Regions from separate parts of the Nocardiopsis sp. NPDC058631 genome, predicted to be linked through region 2. Evidence: predicted binding sites of a transcription regulator. Region 2 holds the regulator's gene; the other holds the start of a gene.
What was found. The regulator LexA, encoded in region 2, represses DNA repair genes until DNA is damaged. The targets are predictions, from matches to a motif close to TCGAACANNTGTTCGA.
Positions count from the first base shown of each region.

Region 1: recA (recombinase RecA) is a predicted target of LexA. The motif match lies at 8,233-8,248, and genes of this name have one in related genera.

Region 1 is NZ_JBHXQY010000033.1:18,306-29,663, reverse strand. It holds gene miaB (tRNA (N6-isopentenyl adenosine(37)-C2)-methylthiotransferase MiaB) at 1-221, opposite strand, end outside; gene ACFWTE_RS13505 (amino acid ABC transporter ATP-binding protein) at 561-1,304, shown strand; gene ACFWTE_RS13500 (glutamate ABC transporter substrate-binding protein) at 1,366-2,211, shown strand; gene ACFWTE_RS13495 (amino acid ABC transporter permease) at 2,291-2,965, shown strand; gene ACFWTE_RS13490 (amino acid ABC transporter permease) at 2,962-3,987, shown strand; gene ACFWTE_RS13485 (S9 family peptidase) at 4,154-6,313, shown strand; gene recX (recombination regulator RecX) at 6,410-7,009, opposite strand; gene recA (recombinase RecA) at 7,002-8,120, opposite strand; gene ACFWTE_RS13470 (DUF3046 domain-containing protein) at 8,305-8,499, opposite strand; gene ACFWTE_RS13465 (DEAD/DEAH box helicase) at 8,578-11,358, shown strand, end outside.
Region 2 is NZ_JBHXQY010000001.1:171,073-182,430, forward strand. It holds gene ACFWTE_RS00755 (SPFH domain-containing protein) at 1-1,578, opposite strand, end outside; gene ACFWTE_RS00760 (hypothetical protein) at 1,889-2,206, shown strand; gene ACFWTE_RS00765 (CBS domain-containing protein) at 2,234-2,662, opposite strand; gene ACFWTE_RS00770 (vitamin B12-dependent ribonucleotide reductase) at 2,890-5,727, opposite strand; gene nrdR (transcriptional regulator NrdR) at 5,875-6,390, opposite strand; gene lexA (transcriptional repressor LexA) at 7,050-7,769, shown strand; gene ACFWTE_RS00785 (alpha/beta hydrolase family protein) at 7,955-9,055, shown strand; gene ACFWTE_RS00790 (hypothetical protein) at 9,165-9,839, opposite strand; gene ACFWTE_RS00795 (hypothetical protein) at 9,836-10,411, opposite strand; gene leuS (leucine--tRNA ligase) at 10,513-11,358, opposite strand, start outside.

The DNA.
Region 1 (11,358 bases), on a different contig from region 2:
CCGACGGCGATCTGCATCCCGGGGTTGGCGTCCTTGACCGGGCGCAGGTGCCCGAGGTTGCCGTAGAGGCGGTTGTCGGCGTTCTCCCGGACCGCACAGGTGTTGAAGACGACGATGTCTGCGGCGGTGTCCTCGGCTGCACGCGCGTACCCAGCGTCCTCCAGCAGACCGGAGAGGCGCTCGGAGTCGTGGACGTTCATCTGGCAGCCGTAGGTCCGCACTTGGTAGGTACGACTCTGGCTCACGGATCCAGGCTATCCCGTGCGGCGCACCGCACGGGGCCCCCGCCCGCCCGCTCCCGGACACGCAGCGTCACCTCAGCCTCCACCGAGGTCCCGCCCGACGCATATCGCCACGGAACGGAAGCGGTTTCCGGGGTGACCGATAGTCGGCGTCCTGCATCGGAGATGCCACAGAGCGAACACTCAGAGTGGCAAAATCAAACCGAACGACGTTCACTGGTAACGTTTCCAGTCGTGAGTCTGTAACAAGTACGCCACCGCCAATTCGGGTGGCGTTTTCGGGGTGACAGTGCTCGTCGAACCCACTAAGTTCCCCACATGACATCAACTCCTCTCGTCGTGCTGGAGAACGTCAACAAGCACTTCGGCGACCTTCACGTGCTCCAAGACATCAATCTGACGGTTAACTCCGGCGAGGTGGTAGTCGTCATCGGACCGTCCGGGTCCGGAAAGTCGACTCTGTGCCGGGCGATCAACCGTCTGGAGACCATCGACTCCGGGGTGATCACCCTGGACGGGGAGCCCCTTCCGGCAGAGGGGCGCGGCCTCGCCAAGCTCCGCAGCGACGTCGGCATGGTGTTCCAGTCCTTCAACTTGTTCGCGCACAAGACCGTGCTACAGAACGTGACGCTGGGCCCCACCAAGGTCCTGCGCCAGTCCAAGGCCGACGCCGACAAGCGCGGCATGGAGCTTCTGGACAGGGTCCAGATCGGCAACCAGGCGAACAAGTACCCCGCCCAGCTCTCCGGCGGGCAGCAGCAGCGTGTGGCCATCGCGCGTGCCCTGGCGATGAACCCCAAGGTGCTCCTCTTCGACGAGCCCACATCCGCGCTCGACCCGGAGATGGTCCAGGAGGTCCTGGACGTCATGACCGACCTCGCGACCGAGGGCATGACCATGGTCGTCGTCACCCATGAGATGGGCTTCGCCCGTCGCGCCGCCAACCGCGTGGTGTTCATGGCCGACGGCCAGATCGTCGAGGAGAACACGCCGGACGAGTTCTTCACGAATCCCCGGTCCGAACGGGCCCAGGACTTCCTGTCCAAGATCCTGTCCCACTAGGTCTCCCCTTTTTCCTCCCCATTCCCCTGTCTCCTGACGAACTCAAGGAAGAGGTCCCGACATGCGAGTCGGACGAATCAGTAGCATCCTGGGCGGCGCCGCGGCCCTGTCCTTCGCCCTCACCGCCTGTGGCACCGCCGACGTCGGCGGCGGCGGCGACGAAGGCGAGAGCGAGGGCGGTGGCGAGACCATCACCATCGGTGTCAAGTACGACCAGCCCGGCCTCGGCCTCCTGGAGGGCGACGCCCCCGTCGGCTTCGACGTCGACGTGGCCACCTACATCGCCGGCGAGCTCGGCTACTCCCCCGAGCAGATCAACTGGGAGGAGGCGGCCTCCGCGAACCGCGAGTCCTTCCTCCAGCAGGGCACCGTCGACATGGTGATCGCCACCTACTCGATCACCGACGAGCGCCGCGACGTCGTCGACTTCGCGGGCCCGTACTACGTCGCCCAGCAGGACATCCTGGTGGCCGCCGACAACACCGAGATCGAGGGCCCGGAGGACCTGGAGGGCCAGGTGCTGTGCTCGGCCTCCGGCTCCCGCTCGGCCAACAACATCGTCGACGACATGGGCATCGACGCCGAACTGCGCGAGGCCGGCAACTACTCCGAGTGCCTGGAGCTCCTCGGTAACGGCACCGTCGACGCGGTGACCACCGACAACACCATCCTCGCGGGCTTCGCCGCGCAGAACCCCGACACCTACCGGATGGTCAACAACCCGTTCGGCGAGGAGAAGTACGGCGTGGGCCTGCCCGCCGGCTCCACGGAGCGCTGCGAGGAGGTCAACGCGGCCATCACCAAGATGTGGGAGGAGGGCGCCACGACCGACGCCCTGGAGACCGCCTTCGGCGCCACCGACTTCGCCTTCGAAGAGGAAGTTCCCGCGATCGAGGACTGCGCCTAAGTCCACCCCGTACTGACCGCGTGCCCGCGGCGGGGCCGGATTCCAGACCCGCCGCGCGGCCCTTGACCAGCTGGGACCCATGGAAGCCTTTCTCAGCAATATCGACAGGGTTGTCGACGGTTTCTCATGGACCGTCCGGCTCACCCTCCTCAGCGCCCTCTTCTCCTTCGTCCTGGGCATCCTGCTCACCGCGATGCGGGTCTCCCCCGTACCGCTCCTGCGCGCCCTCTCCACGGCCTATGTGGAGGGCGTCCGGAACACCCCCCTGACCCTGGTTCTCCTGTTCTGCGGGCTGGGCCTCAACAGCGCCCTCGGGCTGAGCCTGTCCGGCACGGTCGCGATGGACGTGTTCTGGTGGGCGGTCATCGGGCTCTCCGCCTACACCGCCTGCTTCGTCTCCGAGTCGCTGCGCTCGGGCATCAACACCATCCCCCTCGGTCAGGTGGAGGCGGCCCGCTCCCTGGGTCTGACCTTCACCCAGAACCTGCGGCTGATCGTCATTCCGCAGGCTCTGCGCACCGTCGTCGGCCCGCTGGGCAGTGTGCTCATCGCGCTGACAAAGAACACGACCGTCGCCTCCGTCGCGGGGCTGGGCGTTCAGGAGGCGTCCAGGGAGATGAAGCTCATGTTCGACCAGGGCATCGCGCCGGTCCTGCCGACCTTCGCCGGCTTCGCGATCGGTTTCCTGATCCTGACCCTGCCGACGGGCTACCTCTTCGGCTGGCTCTCCAAGCGCCTGGCGGTGGTTCGATGAGCACGCAGAGTGTCCTCTTCGACGCCCCCGGGCCCAAGGCCCGTGCGCGCAACGTGCTCTACACGGTCGGCACGCTGATCCTGTTCGCGATCGGCCTGGCGATCCTGTACCTGGGCTTCAACCGCACCCTCACGGAGCGGGAGACGGGCCTGTTCGACCCGGCGACCTGGGCGGTCAACCCGACCGGGCAGTGGACGGCCGACAAGTGGGAGCCGTTCCTGCGGCCCGCCACCTGGACCGACTACGTCATCCCGGGTCTGCAGAACACCCTGACCGCCGCCCTGACCGCCGCGGTGCTGGCCATCGCGTTCGGTCTGGTGTTCGGCATCGGCCGCATGTCGGACCACTGGTGGATCCGCATCCCGTCCGGGGCGATCGTGGAGTTCTTCCGCGGCATCCCGCTACTGATGCTGATCTTCTTCACGATGGCGCTGCCCATCGTGGCGTACCAGGTGTTCGACATCCCCACCGGCACGTTCCAGGTGACGGCGCTGGTCGCCGTCGTCGCAGGTCTGACCCTGTACAACGGGTCGGTGCTGGCGGAGGTGTTCCGCGCGGGTGTGCTGGCAGTCCCCAAGGGGCAGTCCGAGGCCGCGCAGGCCGTCGGTATGACGAAGAGCCAGAACATGTGGCTCATCCTCATCCCGCAGGCCATCACCTCGATGATGCCGGCGATCGTCGCGCAGCTGGTGGTCCTGCTCAAGGACTCCGCGCTGGGCTACATCGTCGCCTTCCCGGAACTGCTGCGCAGCTTCACGCTGGTGGCGACCCGGGAGAGCAACGTGATCCCCGCGGCGATCATCTGCGCGATCATCTACATCGTCATCAACCTGTCCCTGAGCCGGTTCGCGATCTGGCTGGAGCGCCGCAACTCGCGTCGCGGCAGGCCCTCCGCCAAGCCCACGGCCGCCGGTGGCGCGCCCGTGACGGTCAAGACCGAACCCGAACCCGGACCCGGCGCCCAGGCCGCGCCGGGCGAAGGGGCCGGCAAGGACGACGGCCCAAAGGACCGGCGGGACTGACCCCCGCCCCAGGCCGCCACGGCCCCGTACACGCCCCCGCGGCGTGTGCGGGGCCGCCGTCTTTCACACTCCGGACACGGCGCCCGCCGGGACTGCACAGGAACCCTTGTGAGGACTAAGGTCGACATGTCATCTGATCGAACCCACGACCCATCCTGAGCGGGACATGTCTGAACTGTCGAGCCCCTACGGCTCCTGGCCATCGCCCATCAGCGCCGGCGACGTCGCCCGAGGAGTGCGCCGGATGGCGTTCCCCTCCGTCGTGGGCGGCGAGGTCTGGTGGGAGGAGGGCCGTCAGGAGGAGGCGCGGACCACCCTCATGCGGCGTGACGCCGACGGGACGGTGACCGACCTGCTGTCCGCGCCCTGGAGCGCGGGCACGAGGGTCCACGAGTACGGGGGGCGCGCCTTCCTACCCGTCCCACGACGTGACGACAAGGCCACCGCCCGCGTGGGTGTCGTGTTCTCCCAGTCCTCAGATCAGCGTCTCTACCTCCTGGAGCGCGATGCGAGAGAGCCGGTCCCCCTGACCCCCGAGCCCGGGGAGCCCGCGGCGCTGCGCTACGCCGACCCCGCGCTGAGCCCGGACGGTCGCAGTGTGCTGTGCGTGCGCGAGGAGCACGCGGCCGGCGGGGTGCGCCGGTCGATCGTCGCGGTGCCGCTGTCCGGTCGGGGCGCCCAGGACCCGTCCGCGGTACGCGAACTGGTGTCCGGGGCGGACTTCTACGCCTCCCCCACGCCCTCGCCGGGCGGCGGCCGCCTGGCGTACGTCCGCTGGAACCACCCGCGTATGCCCTGGGACGGCAGCGAGCTGCGCGTGGGCGCGCTGGGCGAGTCGGGTCTGTCCGCCGAGTACACGATCAAGGGCGGCACGGACGAGTCCGTGGTGTCCCCCGCCTGGGTGGACGACACGGCCCTGTACGTGGCGTCGGACTGGCCCGGCTGGTGGAACCTGTACCAGGCGGGCACGACCGGGCAGCCGATCGCCCTGTACCCCGCGGAGGAGGAGTTCCACGCGTCGCCGGGGCGGCTGGGCAACCGCTCGTTCTGCGTGTTGGAGTCCGGGAAGGTCGTGGCCCTGCACGGGCACGCCGACCCGGCACCGAGCGTGTACGACCCGGACACCCTCGACCTGACACCGGTCGGGACCGACCTGACCACCTGGGGGATGCTGGACACGGACGGGCACTCGGTGGTGGCGGTCGCCTCCTCCCCGACCGAGCCCCCGTGCCTGGTCCGGCTCGACCCGGTCTCCGGCCTGGTGGAGGTGCTGCGCCGGTCCTGCGAGGAGTCGCCCGACCCCGCCTACCTCCCCGTGCCGAGGCAGGAGCGGCTCCCCGGGCGCTACGGAGCGTCCGTACACGCCAACGTGTACCCGCCGACCAACCCCGGTGCCGGGGCCCAGGGACCCGCGCCGTACGTGGTGTGGGCGCACGGCGGCCCGGTGTCGGTGAGCACGTTGGAGTTCGACCTGGCCAAGGCGTACTTCACCAGCCGCGGGATCGGCGTGGTGGACGTCAACTACGGAGGGTCCACCGGGTACGGACGCTCATACCGCAAGCGCCTGCACAAGGAGTGGGGCGTGGTGGACGTGGAGGACTGCGCCGCAGCCGCGCGGGCCCTCGTGGACCAGGGGATCGCCGACCCGGAGCGGCTGGCGATCCGGGGCCCGAGCGCGGGCGGGTACACGGCGCTGATGGCGCTGACCGGGGACACCTTCGCGTGCGGGGTGTCGCTGTTCGGGGTCACCGACCTCCTGGGGTTCACGGAGAGCACCCACGACTTCGAGTCCCGTTTCCTCGACTCCCTGGTCGGCACGCTCCCGGGGTTCGTGGAACGGTACCGGGAGCGGTCGCCGGTCAACCGGGCCGGGGAGATCGGTGCGCCGGTCCTGCTGCTGCAGGGACTCGACGACCCCGTTGTCACACCGGACCAGGCCTTCTCGATGGCGACGGCGCTGGGGCGCAACGGGACCCCGTACGCCCTGTTGGAGTTCGAGGGGGAGGCGCACGGGTTCACGTCGGAGGACGTCCGTGTCCGGGCCCTGGAGGCGGAGCTGGCCCTCTACGCGCGGGTGTTCGGTTTCTCCGCGGACGTCGCCCCGCTGGAGCTGGTGACCACCCCGCCGGAGCCTCGCCCCGTACCGGAGCCGGAGGACACCGACCCCTCGGGAGCCGGTGCGGAGGCGGGACCGGAGGACACCGCGGACGGGTCGGCCGAGGGCGGGGGCTCCCCGCGGGGAGCCTCGGACGCCGAGGGTCGAGACGGTGCCGGGGAGCAGGCGGCGCACCCCGCGGGAACGGCAGGTCCCCCCACCTCCGGGTGAGCGGGCGGGACGGGCGTCACCCTCGGGTACGGGGCTCCCCCCGGTACGTGGTGGCGCGGAGCGGGACACCGCCCGGCCGACCGGGGCACCGGCGGATCAGGGATCGGGGTCGTACAGGTCGGCTTCGAGGCCCTCGCGTTCGAGCTCCTCACGGACGACCCGGTAGGCGAGCCCCGAGGCGTAACCCTTGCGGGCGAGGACGCCCAGGGCCCGGCGGATACGGACCTCCCGGTCCTTGCCCCGGGTCGTGGCGAGACGGCGGCGGGCCAGGTCGCGGGCGGCCTCCTCCTCGTCCTCATCGCTCAGTTCCGCGACCGCCTCCTTGACGGTGTCCTCCTCCACGCCCCGGGTGCGCAGCTCCTGGGCCAGGGCTCGCCGGGACAGCCTCCTGCCGTGGTGGCGGGAGGACACCCAGGCGTGGGAGAAGGCGACGTCGTCGATCAGCCCGGCGTCGCCGAACGCGCCCAGGACGGCGTCGACGACCTCCTCAGGGAACTCCCTGCGGTGCAGCGCCCGTTCGAGCTGGGCGCGGGTGCGCGGGGAGTGGGTGAGCATGCGCAGGCACAGGGCGCGGGCCTGTGCCTCGGGATCGTCCCCGGGCGGGTTCGTCCCGCCCGGGGAGGTGCCTTCGGAGAGGTCCTCGGAGCGCCCGCCCTCGGACGGGCCCCTCCCCCCGGACCTGCTCCGGTCACGCATCGGGCGCTGGCGCCTTGGCGGTCTTGGCCGGGGCGCGCTTGGCTGGGGCCTTGGCCGCGGCGTCCGCAGACTCCTTGGTGGACTCGGCCGCGGTGCCGGAGGCGCTGTCGTCACCCTTCACGGGCACGCCCAGCTTCTCCTTGATCTTCTTCTCGATCTCGTTGGCCAGGTCGACGTTCTCGCGCATGAACGTGCGCGCGTTCTCCTTGCCCTGGCCCAGTTGGGTGCCCTCGTACGTGTACCAGGCACCGGACTTGCGCACGATGCCGTGCTCCACGCCCAGGTCGATGAGGCTGCCCTCGCGGGAGACGCCGACACCGTAGATGATGTCGAACTCGGCCTGCTTGAAGGGCGGCGCGATCTTGTTCTTGACCACCTTGACGCGGGTGCGGTTGCCGACCGCGTCCGTGCCGTCCTTGAGCGTCTCGATGCGGCGCACGTCCAGGCGGACCGACGCGTAGAACTTGAGCGCCTTGCCGCCGGTGGTGGTCTCCGGAGACCCGAACATCACGCCGATCTTCTCGCGCAGCTGGTTGATGAAGATCGCGGTGGTGCCCGTCTGGTGCAGGACACCGGCCATCTTGCGCAGCGCCTGAGACATCAGGCGGGCCTGGAGGCCGACGTGGCTGTCGCCCATCTCGCCCTCGATCTCGGCCCGGGGGACCAGAGCGGCCACCGAGTCGATCACGACGATGGAGACCGCGCCGGAGCGCACCAGCATGTCGACGATCTCCAGGGCCTGCTCACCGGTGTCCGGCTGGGAGAGCAGGAGGTTGTCGGTGTCGACGCCGATCTTCTTGGCGTACTCGGGGTCGAGCGCGTGCTCGGCGTCGACGAAGGCGGCGATGCCGCCCAGCTTCTGTGCACTGGCCACCGCGTGCAGGGCGACGGTGGTCTTACCGCTCGACTCGGGGCCGTAGATCTCGATGATCCGCCCCCGGGGCAGACCGCCGATGCCGAGCGCCACGTCGAGGGCGATCGCCCCGGTGGGGATCGACTCGATCGGCGGGCGATCGTCGTCGCCCAGGCGCATGATGGAGCCCTTGCCGAACTGCCGCTCGATCTGCGCGAGCGCTGTGTCGAGAGCTTTGTCTCGGTCTCCAGATGCCACGGGATACCCCTGTTGTTGGGTGGGTGCCTTCTTCTTCATGATGCGCACGACGCTACGCGGTCGATACGACAATCGCGACGTCCGACGTTCGTCTGTGGACAACCCACACTACCCGAACCTCTGTTCGATTTTGTGTGTGGCTTGCGTGCGGACCGACACTGTGGCGCGCAGCCGGCCCGCACCGTCAACGCACGGAGAACGGAAGGTCGAACGCGTCACACACCGCCCGCCACACCTCCTTCGGGCTCGCCCCGTCGGCGAGCGCCTGCTGGACCGTCCTGGAGCCGAGCCCCTCGACGACGTAGTCCTTGGCCAGGCTCTGCGCGTACGCCTCGCCGAACTGCTGGTTCATGTTGTTCCAGAAAGCAGTGAGTCTCATCGGGCCCAGTATCAGGGATCGGCGCGCCCACCGCGCACCCTTCACGGTTCTGTCCCCGGCGGCGGGCACACTGGCGGGATGAGCCGTGTGTCGCACCCCCTCGAACGCTTCGGACCGGCCACGCGGACCTGGTTCGACCAGGCCTTCCCCGCCGGTCCCACCACCGCGCAGGCGGGTGCCTGGGAGTCCGTCTCCGAGGGGCGCAACACGCTCGTCGTGGCCCCGACGGGTTCGGGCAAGACCCTGTCCGCGTTCCTGTGGTCGCTGGACCGGCTGCTCGCGGCCCCCGCGCCCGAGGACCGGTCCCGGCGGTGCCGCGTGCTCTACGTGTCCCCGCTCAAGGCGCTCGCCGTGGACGTGGAGCGCAACCTGCGCGTCCCCCTGGCGGGGATCGCGGCCGCCGCCGACGCCGCCGGACAGGAGCTGTCCCGGGTCACCGTGGGCGTGCGCACCGGCGACACACCCGCCGACGAGCGGCGCAGGCTCGCCACACGCCCGCCGGACATCCTCATCACGACGCCCGAGTCGCTGTTCCTCGTGCTCACCTCGCGCGCCCGCGAAGGCCTGGCCGGGGTGGAGACGGTGATCGTGGACGAGGTGCACGCCCTCGCGGGCACCAAGCGCGGCGCCCACCTGGCGCTGAGCCTGGAACGGCTGGGAGCCCTGCTGGAGCGGCCCGCGCAGCGGATCGGCCTGTCCGCCACCGTGCGCCCGCCCGAGCTCGTGGCCGGGTTCCTCGGCGGCGCCGCGATCGTGTCCCCGCCCGACGCACCCGGTCTGGACCTGCGCGTGGTGGTACCCGTCCCCGACATGGAGGAACCCGACGCCCCGGAGCGTGCGGTCCTTCCACCCGAGGCCCCGGAGGAGACGGGCGCGGAGGAGACGGGCGCGGAGATCGAACCGCCCTCCGGGGGCGCGCACCCGGAGGTGACCCGCGGGAGCGCGTTCCCAGGCCGCCCCGGACCGCCGGCGCCCCGGACCGTCGCCGATCGCCCGGACGCGCACGGCGGCACCCGGCGGGGAGGGTCCCTCTGGCCGCACGTCGAACGCCGGGTCCTGGACCTCGTCGAGTCCCACCGCTCCACGATCGTGTTCACCAACGGGCGCCGTACCGCGGAGAAGCTGTGTGCCCGGGTCAACGACCTGTACGCCGAGCGGCACGGGTCCGAGTTGGCGGCGGAGGAGCCGGCGGCCCAGGTCATCGGCCAGTCCGGACAGAGCCGGGGCGCGGAGGCGGTGGTGGCGCGCGCCCACCACGGTTCGATGTCCAAGTCGGAGCGGGCGATCATCGAGGACGACCTCAAGGCGGGCCGCCTGCGCTGTGTGGTGGCCACCTCCAGCCTGGAGCTGGGCGTGGACATGGGCGCGGTCGACCTCGTGGTCCAGGTGGCGTCGCCGCCGTCGGTGGCCAGCGGTCTGCAGCGGGTCGGACGGGCCGGACACCAGGTCGGCGAGACCTCGCGCGGAGTGTTCCTGCCCCAGTTCCGCGGCGACCTGCTGGCCACGGCCGTGGTGGCCGAACGCATGCGCGCGGGCGGCATCGAGCGTCTGGAGATGCCGGTCAACCCGCTGGACGTGCTGTCCCAGCACATCGTGGCGATGGTGGCGATGGACGACTGGACGGTGGCCGGTCTCGCCGCGCTGGTGCGGCGGGCCGCCCCGTTCGCCGACCTGGCCGACTCCGTGCTGGAGTCGGTCCTGGACATGCTGTCGGGCCGCTATCCCTCGGACGAGTTCGCCGAGCTGCGCCCGCGCGTGGTGTGGGACCGCGAGGCGGACGTCCTGCGCGCCCGGCCGGGCGCGCAGCGGCTGGCCGTGATCAGCGGCGGCACCATCCCGGACCGCGGCCTGTACGGGGTGCACCTGGCCGCGGGGCCGGACGGCGGCCGGGGCGGCCGGGCGCCCACCCGGGTCGGCGAGCTGGACGAGGAGATGGTCTACGAGTCGCGCGTGGGCGACGTGTTCGTGCTGGGCTCCACGTCATGGCGGATCGAGACGATCACCGCCGACCGGGTCCTGGTCTCCCCGGCGCCCGGCAGGCCGGGCCGGATGCCGTTCTGGAAGGCCGACGCCCAGGGGCGCCCGGTGGAGCTCGGCCGCGCGATCGGCGCCATGGCCAGGGAGCTCGCCGACGCCGAGCCGGAGGAGGCGCTGTCCCTAGCCGAGGAGGCGGGGCTGGACCGGTGGGCGGCCCAGAACCTGGTGGCCTACGTCGCCGACCAGCGGCGGGCCACCGGTCAGGTGCCGGACGAGCGGACGGTCGTGGTCGAGCGCTTCCGCGACCAGGTCGGCGACTGGCGCGCGGTGGTCCACTCCCCGCTTGGGGCGCGGGTCCACGCGCCGTGGGCGCTGGCGATCGCCGCCCGGGTGCGGGAGCGGTTCGGGGCGGACGCCCAGGTGGTGCACGGGGACGACGGGATGGTCCTGCGGCTGCCCGACACCGACGGCCTCGACCGCGCGGGCGGTCTGGCCGACCTGGTGGCCCTGGACCCCGAGACGGTGGAGGCGGTCGTCACCGACGAGCTGACCGGTTCGGCGCTGTTCGCCGCGCGGTTCCGTGAGTGCGCGGCGCGGGCCCTGCTGCTGCCCCGCCAGCGCCCGGACCGGCGGATGCCGCTGTGGCAGCAGCGGCTGCGTGCCTCACATCTGCTGTCGGTGGCGGGGCGGTACGGGTCGTTCCCGATCGTGCTGGAGACGGTGCGCGAGTGCCTGCAGGACGTGTTCGACGTGCCGGCGCTGGTGGAGGTGCTCGGCGACCTCCGTGCCCGGCGGACGCGGGTGGTGGAGGTACGCACGGAGCGCGCGTCGCCGTTCGCCCAGTCGCTGCTGATGGAGTACACGGCGGCGTTCCTGTACGAG
Region 2 (11,358 bases):
GATCTCCTCCACCAGGTCCTCTCCCGGGTCCTCCCCGGCCGGCTCGCTCCGGGTGCCGCTCTCCTGCGCGATGAGCGAGTCGATCTCCCGCTGGCGCTCGCCGATGCGGCCGCGGATCTCGCCGAGCCGGGAGCGGAGGGCCTCCATGTCCTCCTGGGAGAACAGGGCGGCGTCGGCCTGCCCGATGATCCCCTGCGCGATACGCAGGTAGTCGACGCTGGCCGCGTCGCCGGAGCCGATCCGCAGGACCTGCGGAAGGCTGTCGGCGACGGACTCCAGCTTGTCCAGGAGGCTCTCCCGGAAGCGGTAGTTGAGGATCTCGGGGGCCTCGGCCGCACTGACCGCGCGGATGTCCAGCGCCTGCGCCTGCAACAGGGCGGCGTTGGCGTTGGCCTCGGACTCGGCCTCGACGAAGCGCTGCCGGGCGGTGGACCGCGCCCTGTTGGTCTCGCGCTCCAGGGCGGTGTCCATCTGCGCCTGGTACTGCGCGATGTCCGCCTGGATCGCGGAGAGGGTCTCGTTGAGGGTCGCCAGCTCCTTGTTCAGGTCACCCTCGTTCTGCTCCTTGCGCAGCTGGAGCTCGTACTCGAAGGTGTAGGCGTCCTTGGCGACGCGGACCATCTCCGGCGCCGCCAGGTCCATCCGGTACTCCTGGTTGGAGGGCTCGGCGTGGGTGATGTTGGCGCTGGTCAGCTCGACGATCCCGCTGAACTGCCGGTTGAGCTGGTCCACGAGGCTCTGCGTGTTGTCGCCGACCATGTCGTAGATCGCCGAGGCCTCCTGCTCGTAGACGAGGCTGCGGGTGGTCTCGCTGATCGCGTTGTTGAGCTTCTCCTGGAAGCCGTTCACGCCGCCCAGCGTGTAGACGAAGTCGGTGGCGTTCTTGATTTTGAACTGCACGAACAGGTCGATGGACGCCTGTACTCCGCTCTTGGTGGGAGCCGAGCGGATCGGGGCGTTGAACGGGTACTCGCGGGTGGTGTTGACGATGTAGGAGACGCGCTTCCAGGGGTTGAGGAGCGTGACCCGGCCGGGCTGGTAGATGTTCTCCATCTTGCCGAACCGGGTGACGATCGCCTCGCAGCCCTCCGGGACCATCACCATGCCCTGGCGCCACCACATGAACACGGCGATCGCGAGGGTGATGATCCAGTAGTGGAGGCCGAAGAACGGGTTGATCAGCGGGTTGCCGCCCGCGATGGTCTGCGGCAGGAGAACGGTGACGGCGCCGAAGAGGCCCAGGACGGCGAGCACGATCGCGGGGAGCATCGTCAGGAAGGTGCGGCCCTTGGGGATCACCATCGTGCAGATGACGTGGGTCGGGCCGCTGCGGCCGCGCTCGTAGTAGCTGCGGTTGAGGGCCTCGCCCGCGTTGTTGAGCGAGGTGCTCTTCTGCTCGATCCGGGTACCGACGGAGTCGCCCTGTTCACGGGCGGCGACGAAGTCACGGGGATCGAGGCCACTGCCCTCGGTGGCCTGGGAGGAAGCCTGGTGGAGCGCGTCGGACACCGCCTGGCGCGGGTCGCCCCCTTGGGCGACGGCACCGGCGGCGCCGCGCACGGTCTGCGCGAACGACATAGGCGGGGACTCCTTGGTCGGAGGTGGGGAACTATCCGCTTCGACGCCGCGTACCCCGGCCCGGTTCCAGGTCGGGACCGGTTCCGTACACTGAGGCGCGTTAGGGGACGACCTCAACCTTGTCACGAGCCGCGCCCGAAACCCAGGTGGGGAGTCCGAAGTGTGATGGTCGGCCACTCCTGTGGCATCCCCGGCCACCCGGGTCCCCTCCCCGCGTACGCGCGCCGCGTGGCGCGTTTGCCGGGGCGCGGATAACGTCGGTCCCGCACACACCGCGCCGGCTCCGACCGGGACGAGGAAAGGAAGCACGATGCCTGCGGTACCCAGCGCCGTCCTCACCACCGCGGGCCTGGTCGGCGGCTACTCGGTGGCCCGCACCACGGGCAACCGCCCGCTGGGCGGGGTGGTGCTGGCAGGTTTCGGCGCCGCCGCGTTCGAGACCTGGCGCCGCCGCTCCGGCGTGGGCACGGCGGTCGCGCTCACCGCGGTGTACGTGGCCGCGTTCGGTCTGTCGCATCCACTGGCCAGGAAGGTCGGCTCGTGGCCCGCGGTGCTCGGAGTGACGGCGGCGACCGCCGCGGTCGCCGTCGCCGCGGGGGACCGCGACCGGGACCGAACCGGCCCCTGAGCGGGAACCGGCCGGCTCCGTCGAACGTCAGCCTCCGTGGATGTACGCCTCCAGTTGGGCCCGGTCCTCCTCCAGCACCCGGAGGCGGCTCTTGACCACGTCGCCGATGCTCACGATGCCCACCAGCCTGCCATCGGTCAGGACGGGGACGTGGCGGAAACGGCGCAGGGTCATGACCTCGCCGACGGCCTCCACCGCGTCCTCGGTGGCGCAGGTGTGGACGTTCGCGGTCATGATGTCGGCGACGGGCGCGGTGAGCAGGTCCGGCCCGCGCCGTTCCAGGCCCCGCACGACGTCGCGTTCGGAGACGATACCGATGAGGGTGTCGTCGACGGCCACGGCGGCGGCACCGATGTTGTGACGGGAGAGTTCGGTGAGCAGGGCGGCGACGGTCGTCTCCGGTGCCACGCTCACCACCTCCGAACCCTTGGTCCGGAGGATCGCGGCAATCAGCATGGGACCACCTTCCGCTGATCCGGCGCTCGGTGACGAAGGGCTACCCGGTCCGCTCCCCCGCCAACCCCCCGAGGGGGGCGCCGGGGGCGGCGATCCCCGCCCGCGCGGGCGGAGCCGCCCCGCCGGGGCCGTCGGACGGCAGGTCTCGGGACGCCGCCGGGGGCGGAGGCCGTGTGGTCTCCGCCCCCGGGGGCTGTCCGCGGCCCGGTGTCCGGGTCGTCGGAGGATCAGCTGCAACCGCTGGTGGAGCCGCAGCCCTCACAGGCGTAGCAGCTGCCGGACGGCCGCATCCTGGTGCCGCAGGTGAGGCACAGCGGCGCGTCGGCGACGAACCCCTGGCCTGCCAGCAGATCCGCGGTGGAGTGCGCCTCGGCGGGCGCGGCCGGGGGCGCCTGCGGGGCGGGCGCGGCCGGGACGGCGGGCGCCTCCGCCTCGTGGGTTGCGGCGGACTGGGCGTAGGACTCCACCTGGGCGGCGACCTGGGCGGGGTCCTCGCCCGCGACCTGGGCCTGGCGCTCGGCGGCCGACAGCACCCCCAGGGCAGCGCGCTCCTCGTAGGGCAGGTGGTCCAGGGCCAGGCGGCGGAAGATGTAGTCCACCACCGACTGGGCCATCCGGATGTCCGGGTCGTCGGTCATGCCCGCCGGGTCGAACCGCATGTTCGTGAACTTGTCCACGTAGGTCTCCAACGGGACCCCGTACTGGAGGGCGATGGAGATCGCGATGGAGAACGCGTCCATGACCCCGGCCAGGGTCGAACCCTGCTTGCCGAGCTTCATGAACACCTCGCCCAGGCCGTCGTCCGGGTAGGAGCCCGCGGTGATGTAGCCCTCGGCACCGCCCACGGAGAACGACGTGGTCTCGCTGGGCCGCTTCTTGGGCAGGCGGCGGCGGACGGGGCGGGGGACCTCGACGGTCCGCGCCTCGGGCTCCGCCTCCTTCTTGTCCTGCGACCCGCCCGTGGACAGCGGCTGGCCGACCTTGCAGTTGTCGCGGTAGACGGCGAGCGCCTTCAGTCCGAGCTTCCATCCCTGGTAGTAGATGTGCTCGAAGTCCTCGACCGTGGCCTCCTCCGGCACGTTCACCGTCTTGGAGATCGCACCGGACAGGAAGGGCTGCACTGCGGCCATCATCCGTACGTGGCCCATGGGCTTGATGTAGCGGCGGCCCATCGCGCAGTCGAACACCGCGTAGTGCTCGGGCCGCAGGGTGGGCGCGTCCACGACGTGGCCGTTGGCGGCGACGTACTCGACGATCGCCTCGGCCTGCTCGTCCTGGTAGCCCAGGTTCGCGAGCGCGCGCGGGATGCCCTGGTTGACGATCTGCATCGACCCGCCGCCGACCAGCTTCTTGAACTTGACCAGCGAGAAGTCCGGCTCGATGCCGGTGGTGTCGCAGTCCATCATGAAGCCGATGGTTCCGGTGGGCGCGAGCAGGCTCGCCTGCGCGTTGCGCCAGCCGTTGCGCTCCCCGACCTTGAGGCACTCGGCCCACTCGCGGGTGGCCGCGGTGTGGATCGGCTCCTCCAGGGCGGTGACGGTGCGCAGGTCGTCGTTGGCTGCGGCGTGCTTGCGCATGACCCGCTTGTGCGCGTGCTCGTTGCGCTTGTAGCCGTCGTAGGGACCGACGACCCCGGCGAGTTCGGCGCTGCGGCGGTAGGCGGTGCCGGTCATCAGCGAGGTGACGGCGGCGGCGACGGCGCGGCCGCCCTCGGAGTCGTAGGCGTGGCCGGTGGCCATGAGCAGGGCGCCCAGGTTGGCGTAGCCGATGCCGAGCTGGCGGTAGGCGCGGGTCGTCTCACCGATCTCGTCGGTCGGGAAGTCCGCGAAGGTGATGGAGATGTCCATCGCCGTGATGATCAGCTCGGTGAGCCTGGTGAAGTTCTCGACGTCGAAGGTGTCGTCCTCGCGCAGGAACTTCAGCAGGTTGATCGAGGCCAGGTTGCAGGACGAGTCGTCCAGGGAGAGGTACTCGCTGCACGGGTTGCTCGCGCTGATACGACCGGTTTCGGGGTTGGTGTGCCAGTCCTGGATGGTGCCGTCGTACTGGATGCCGGGATCGGCGCACTCCCACGCGGCCGTGGCCATACGGGTGAACAGGGCCTTGGCGTCCACCGTGGCGACGACCTCGCCGGTGGTACGGGAGGTCAGGCCGAACTCGGAGCCGGTGTCGACCGCGCGCATGAACGCGTCGGAGACCCGGACGGAGTTGTTGGCGTTCTGGTACTGGACGCTGAACATGTCGGCGCCGCCCAGGTCGACGTCGAAGCCGGCGTCGCGCAGGGCACGGATCTTGTGCTCCTCGCGGGACTTGGTCTCGACGAACTCCTCGATGTCGGGGTGGTCGACGTCCAGGACGACCATCTTGGCGGCCCGGCGGGTGGCGCCGCCGGACTTGATGGTCCCGGCGGAGGCGTCGGCCCCCCGCATGAAGGAGACGGGGCCGGAGGCCGTGCCGCCGGAGGACAGCAGTTCCTTGCTGGAGCGGATCCGGGACAGGTTCACACCCGCCCCGGAGCCGCCCTTGAAGATGATCCCCTCTTCCTTGTACCAGTCGAGGATCGACTCCATGGTGTCGTCGACGGAGAGGATGAAACACGCGCTGACCTGCTGCGCCGAGGACGTTCCGACGTTGAACCACACCGGCGAGTTGAAGCTGAACAGCTGGTTGGCGAGGGCGTACTTGAGCTCGTGGTCGAAGATCTCCGCGTCCTCGCCGCCGGCGAAGTAGCCGTGCTCGACACCGGTCTCGGTGTAGACGCCGACGACGCGGTCGATGAGCTGCTTGAGGCTCCACTCGCGCTCGGGGGTACCGACGGCGCCGCGGAAGTACTTGCTCGTCACGATCTGGGTGGCGTTCACGGACCAGGACGCGGGGAACTCCACGCCGCGCTGCTCGAAGTTGACCGTGCCGTCGCGCCAGTTGGTCATGACGACGTCGCGGCGCTCCCACTCCAGGGAGTCGTACGGGTGCGTCCCGGGGGTCGTGAAGACCCGCTTGACCTTCAGCCCCTTGCGATTCCCCTTGCCCTTGCGCCCCGTAGGTCCGCTGGCGGTTTCCGTCATGGTGGAGTCCCCCTACCTCATGGGCACGGCCTGCCCAACCGTGCCCGGTGTTCTTGGAATACGGGACGGACAGGTCGGAGGATGTCCCCCGCGGTGTCCGTCCCGCCCCGGCGGCGCCCCGCCCGCGGCCTCCCGGCCGCAGGGGCGCTACCCGGTGGTCGTGCTGCTCTCGGGGAGGGCGGACCCGTCGCGGGCCGTCGCGTCGCCGTCCTCGGACTCGCGGTCGCGCCGCAGGCTGGCGATCTCGGACTCGAAGTCGGCGAGGCTCTCGAAACCGCGGTAGACGCTGGCGAAGTGCAGGTAGGCGACCTCGTCCAGATCCCGCATGGGACCGAGGATGGCCAGTCCGATCTCATGGGCCGGGACCTCGGCGACGCCGCGTCCGCGTATCTCCTCCTCGACCTGCTGGCCGAGCTTGGCGAGGGCGTCCTCGGAGACGGGGCGGCCCTGGCAGGCCCGGCGCACCCCGGCGATGATCTTGGTGCGGCTGAAGGGCTCGGTGACCCCGGAGCGCTTGGCGACCATCAGCAGGACGGTCTCCTGCGTGGTGAAGCGGCGCTCGCACACGGGGCAGGAGCGGCGGCGCCTGATGGCCGCGCCGTCGTCCGTGGACCTGCTGTCGATCACCCTGGTGTCCGGATGACGGCAGAACGGACAGTGCATCCTGGTTTACCTGCTTCCCTCACCACATCGACACCCTGTACCTCTACTAAACCACAACTCCTGGGCAATTCATCCCGCGAGAGCACCAGATGTTGTGGTCGAACCTAGGTGCAGCAAGGGGTGCCCCGCAACCCGGCGACCGGCGTGTCCCGTGCGCGGGCACGCGGTGGCGAAGGTTCGCCGCCGACGGCGGCACGGAGTGGGTTCCAGGGGGGCGCCGGGCCGCCCCGGGGGCGGTCGGCACCGATGACAAGAATAGCGGCGCGGGCCCCCGGCATCCGCTGCCCCGGCGGCCTGTCGTGCCCGAAAGTGCGCCCCACGAGGAGGTTTCGCCCCGATGCCGGGGATTCGGGAGACCAGTCCCACATCCCGCCGGAACCGCCTTCGGAGGACACGTGTTCGCGCATTCCGGGGACAACACCACGTGACCACGTGTACACACGTCAGTAGAGGCCGGAAATTGACCGCGGAAAAACGCGGGACAATGGCCTGACGTCTCGAACGCTTGTTTGATATCACCGTGCGCAACGTCTAATGTTGGCTGTGATTTCCCACTGGTTTCGACACCGCGCGGACCCCAGGTCGGCGCGGTCGCGAACCGGTGGCGGCCAGTCACGCAATCAGGCCCTGACCGAACCGAATGCCGAGGAGGCCCGGCCGTGCCGGAGGAGAATCCCGGAACCACAGATTCCGCCACCGTTCTCACCGCAGTGGGGAACACGGGCGGATCCACACCCGAAGCCCCCAAACTCACCGCGCGACAGCAGAGTGTCCTGAACTGCATCCAGCGGTATGTGCGTGAGCGGGGCTTCCCCCCGTCGATAAGGGAAATCGGAGAAGCGGTCGGCCTCTCCAGCCCCTCCAGCGTGGCCCACCAGCTCAAGGTCCTCCAGCGCAAGGGCTACCTGCACCGCGACCAGAACCGACCCCGGGCCGTGGAACTGCGCTCCCCCGGCCGTTCCTCCGGTCAGACCGTGACCCCCGAGGACATCGACCCCTCGCGCGCGGCCGCCGTTCCGCTGATCGGCCGGATCGCCGCCGGCGGTCCCATCCTCGCCGAGGAGTCGGTGGAGGACGTGCTCGCGCTGCCGCGCCAGCTGGTCGGCGAGGGCCGCCTGTTCATGCTCACCGTCGTCGGCGACTCGATGGTCGACGCCGCCATCACCGACGGCGACCTGGTCGTGGTCCGCCAGCAGCAGGACGCCAACAACGGAGACATCGTGGCGGCCCTGCTGGACGACGAGGCGACCGTCAAGGTGCTGCGCCGCGAGGAGGACGGCCACGTGTGGCTCATGCCCCGCAACGACGCCTACGAGCCGATCAACGGAGACGCCGCCACCGTCCTGGGCAAGGTCGTCGCGGTCATGCGCCGCGTCTGACCCGCTCCCCGCACAGCCTGCCCCGCGCCTCCGGCACCGTCCCCCGACGGACCGGGGGCGCCGTGCTGCGCCCTCCGACCCGGACCGGCCCGCCCCGGGGCCCCTTGCGCGAAAGCGGCCCCGCGCGCGTCCGACAGGGCTGTGGACGACGGGGGTCCGTGCGGTGGGAGCGCTAGGCTGGGAGGGTGCCCACACCACTCTCCTCCCCCGTCGCCAGACCGCGCGCCGCTGTGGCCGGCGGTGTCCTCGCCGTCCTGCTCTCCGCCGCCGCCTGCACTCCGGCCGACGACGGCGGGGCCGAGGCGCCCGGTGTCGCCGGCGTCGAGCGCGAACTGACCTTCGCGGGCGGCGGACACGAGGTGTCCGCTTCCTTCCGCGCTCCGCACGGCGCCTCCGAGCGGGTCCCCGGTGCGCTCATCATCTCCGGCAGCGGCCCGACCGACCGCGACGGCAACGCACCCGCGCGACCCGACGCCGAGACCAACTGGAACCTGTCGCGGGTGCTCGCCGACGCCGGTGTGGCCTCACTGCGCTACGACAAGTTCGGCAGCGGCCCGGACCCCCAGATCGAGGAGGAGACCGGCCCCGGCGGCGTCCGGAGGATCACCCCCGTGGACCCCGAGGTCTTCGACCGGCAGGTCGTGGCGGCCTACGAGGAACTCCTCGCGCAGCCGGAGGTGGACCCCGGGCGCGTGGTGGTCGTCGGGCACAGCGAAGGCGCCCTGTACGCCCTGCGCGCCCACCAGCTCATCGGCTCCGGGCTCCCCTCGCCCGCACTGGTGCTGGCCGCCCCGCCGGGCACCCGCTACCTGGACCTCCTCGACCGACAGGTCACCGAGCAGATCCGCCTGGCCGAGGGTGCGGGCCAGATCGAGGAGGCGGAGGCCGTCCAGATCCTCTCGGACGTGCGGGCCGGGCGGGCCGCGATCAGGGGCGGGCGCGACATCACGTCGCAGGACGGCGACCAGTTCGGCATCTACACCCCCTGGAACGCGGGCTTCCTCTCCTTCATGGACGGCCTGGACCCCGTCGAGCTGGGGCGGGACCTGCCGGAGGGCACACCGGTCCTGGTGCTGTGGGGGGAGGACGACGCCCAGGTCTCCCGTGGGGACGTCGACCGGCTCATGACCGGGTTGGAGGGCGCCGAACGCGTGGACCTGCCCGGCACCGACCACGTCCTCCGGGCCTACGAGGACGAGCCCGGAGCGGCGGTCCTGGACGCGGACAGACCCTTCGCCGAGGGGGTCTCCCCCGCGCTGGAGGAGTTCCTCGGCAACGCCTGGTAGCGTCCCGCCTCCGGGGCCCCGGCCGGTGCGTACCGGCGCCCGACCACGGGTCGGGCGGTCACCGGGCGCATGTCGGCGCGGTCGCGGGGCGTGCGGAGTCGCCGCCCCCTCACTCGGGGACGGACTCCGGGAGCGCCTCGACCACGGCCAGCGCGAGCGCCTCGGCGTCCGCGACGATCCGCTCCTCGTCGGCCGGTTCGGACGCGTCGTAGCCGGCCGCGACGCTGTAGCAGGACTCCAGGTACAGGTTGGAGACCCTGGTCCCCACACAGCCGACCGTGAACGGGTCTCCGCGGGTCCAGCGCACCGCCTCCTCGCCGATCCCGTCCAGTGCGGTGGTCTCGTACTGTTGCGTGGTCGCGCGCATGTTGTCGGCGGAGGTCGTCACCCCGCCCGGGTCGGGCGCGGCCACCAGCACCAGCGTCGCCGTGGCCGGCACGGCGTCTCCGGGGCCCTCCGGGGTCGCCCAGCGGCACTGCCACCCGGACCCGGCCGGGTCCTCCGGGGCGCCGATCGGCTCGTCCAGCTCCAGTTCGTGTCCGGGCACCAGGGCGTCCAGTGTCCCCGTCGCGACCGAGGCGCACTCGGGCGCCGCCTCGTACTCGCCCCTCTCCGGGGAGTCCCGCGTGACGACGTACCAGATCGCACCGGCCGCGAGCACGAGCAGGACCAGCGCGGCCGCGACCACGCCCGCCGTCGCGCAGCCCCTGCTCTGCGGCTGCGCCGAGGACACGACCTCGGGAGGGGGACCGTACGGGGGCCGCTGGGGGTACTGCGCGCTCACAGGGACGCCCCGATCTGTCCGGCGAACTCGGCGGCCAGCTCCGCGGCGTCGTCGGGGTCGACCGGGTCGTCCCCGGCCAGTCCCGCGTAGGACACCCGCACGAGCAGGTTGTCGCTGTGGAAGACGAGTTCGGCGGTACCGGGCACCTGTCCGGGCCACACCCGGCCCTCGCCCCCCGGCAGGGCGACCGCGTCCGTGCGCGCGGGCAGCAGGGCGCTGTGGGCCTCGGCCGCGCGTTCGGCGCCGGTCACCGGTTCCTCCCCCGTGGCGTCGGTGAAGAGAGCGGACACGTCCACCCGCAATGTTCCCCGGTCGTCCCCGTCGGAGGTTCCGGCCGAGTTCCACACGCACACGAGGTTGTCACCGCCCTCCAGGGGGCCCTGCTCCCGGGGGTCCGCGACCGCTCCGGGCATGCGCTCCGCGAGGAGCTCGTCGGTGACGGCGTCGCAACCTGTCGCCGCGGTGTGCACGTCACCGCTCTCGGGCACGGCCGGGTCGTTCCCGGACAGCCACAGCCCGCCGCCGATCGCGACCGCGGACAGCACCGCCGCACCCGCACCGATGACGGCCACACGCACGAGGGGACCCACCCGGCCACCCGCCTCCCTGTCGGTCGCCACGCCAACCGCAAGGGACGGCGCCCGCGTCGAGCGTGCGCCGTCCCGGTACCGGATCAGCCGACGACGATGTTCACCAGCTTCGGCGCGCGCACGATGACCTTGCGGATCTGCTTGTCGCCGATGAAGCCCTGGGCCCGCTCCGAGGCCAGTGCCAGCTTCTCCAGGTCGGCCGGGTCGATGTCGGGCGCCACGGACAGCTTGTCACGGACCTTGCTCTGCACCTGTACGACGCAGGTCACGGACTCCTGCACCAGCAGTGCGGGGTCGGCCTCGGGCCAGTGGCCGAGGGCGACCGTGCCCACGTGCCCCAGCTTCTCCCAGCCCTCCTCCGCCACGTACGGAGCGAAGAGGGAGAGGGCGACGGCCACGAACTCGGCGGCCTCGCGGACCGCCGGGTCTCCCGCGCCGGGTCCGGAGTCGATGGCCTTGCGTGCCGCCGAGACCAGCTCCATGGTGCGGGCGATGGCGACGTTGAACCGCCGGGACTCGACCAGGGTCGTGATCTGGTCGATGGTGTGGTGCGTGACCCTGCGCAGCGCGGTGTCGCCCCCGGCGGGGTCGGTGCCCGGCTCGCTGGCCGCGCCCGCCTCGCTCATCACCCGGTAGGCGCGGTTGAGGAACTTCTGCGCCGCGACGGCGGACACGTCGGCCCAGTCGACGTCCTCCTCCGGCGGGGAGGCGAACAGCATCGTCAGCCGGACGGCGTCCACGCCGTAGGCGTCGATCTCCCTGCCCAGGTCGACGCCGTTGCCCAGGGACTTGGACATCGCCCGGCCCTGGTTGATGACCTGGCCCTGGTTGGTCAGGCGGCGGAACGGCTCGGTGAAGGAGACCATGCCCAGGTCGTACAGGACCTTGGTGAAGAAGCGGGCGTACATCAGGTGGAGCGTCGCGTGCTC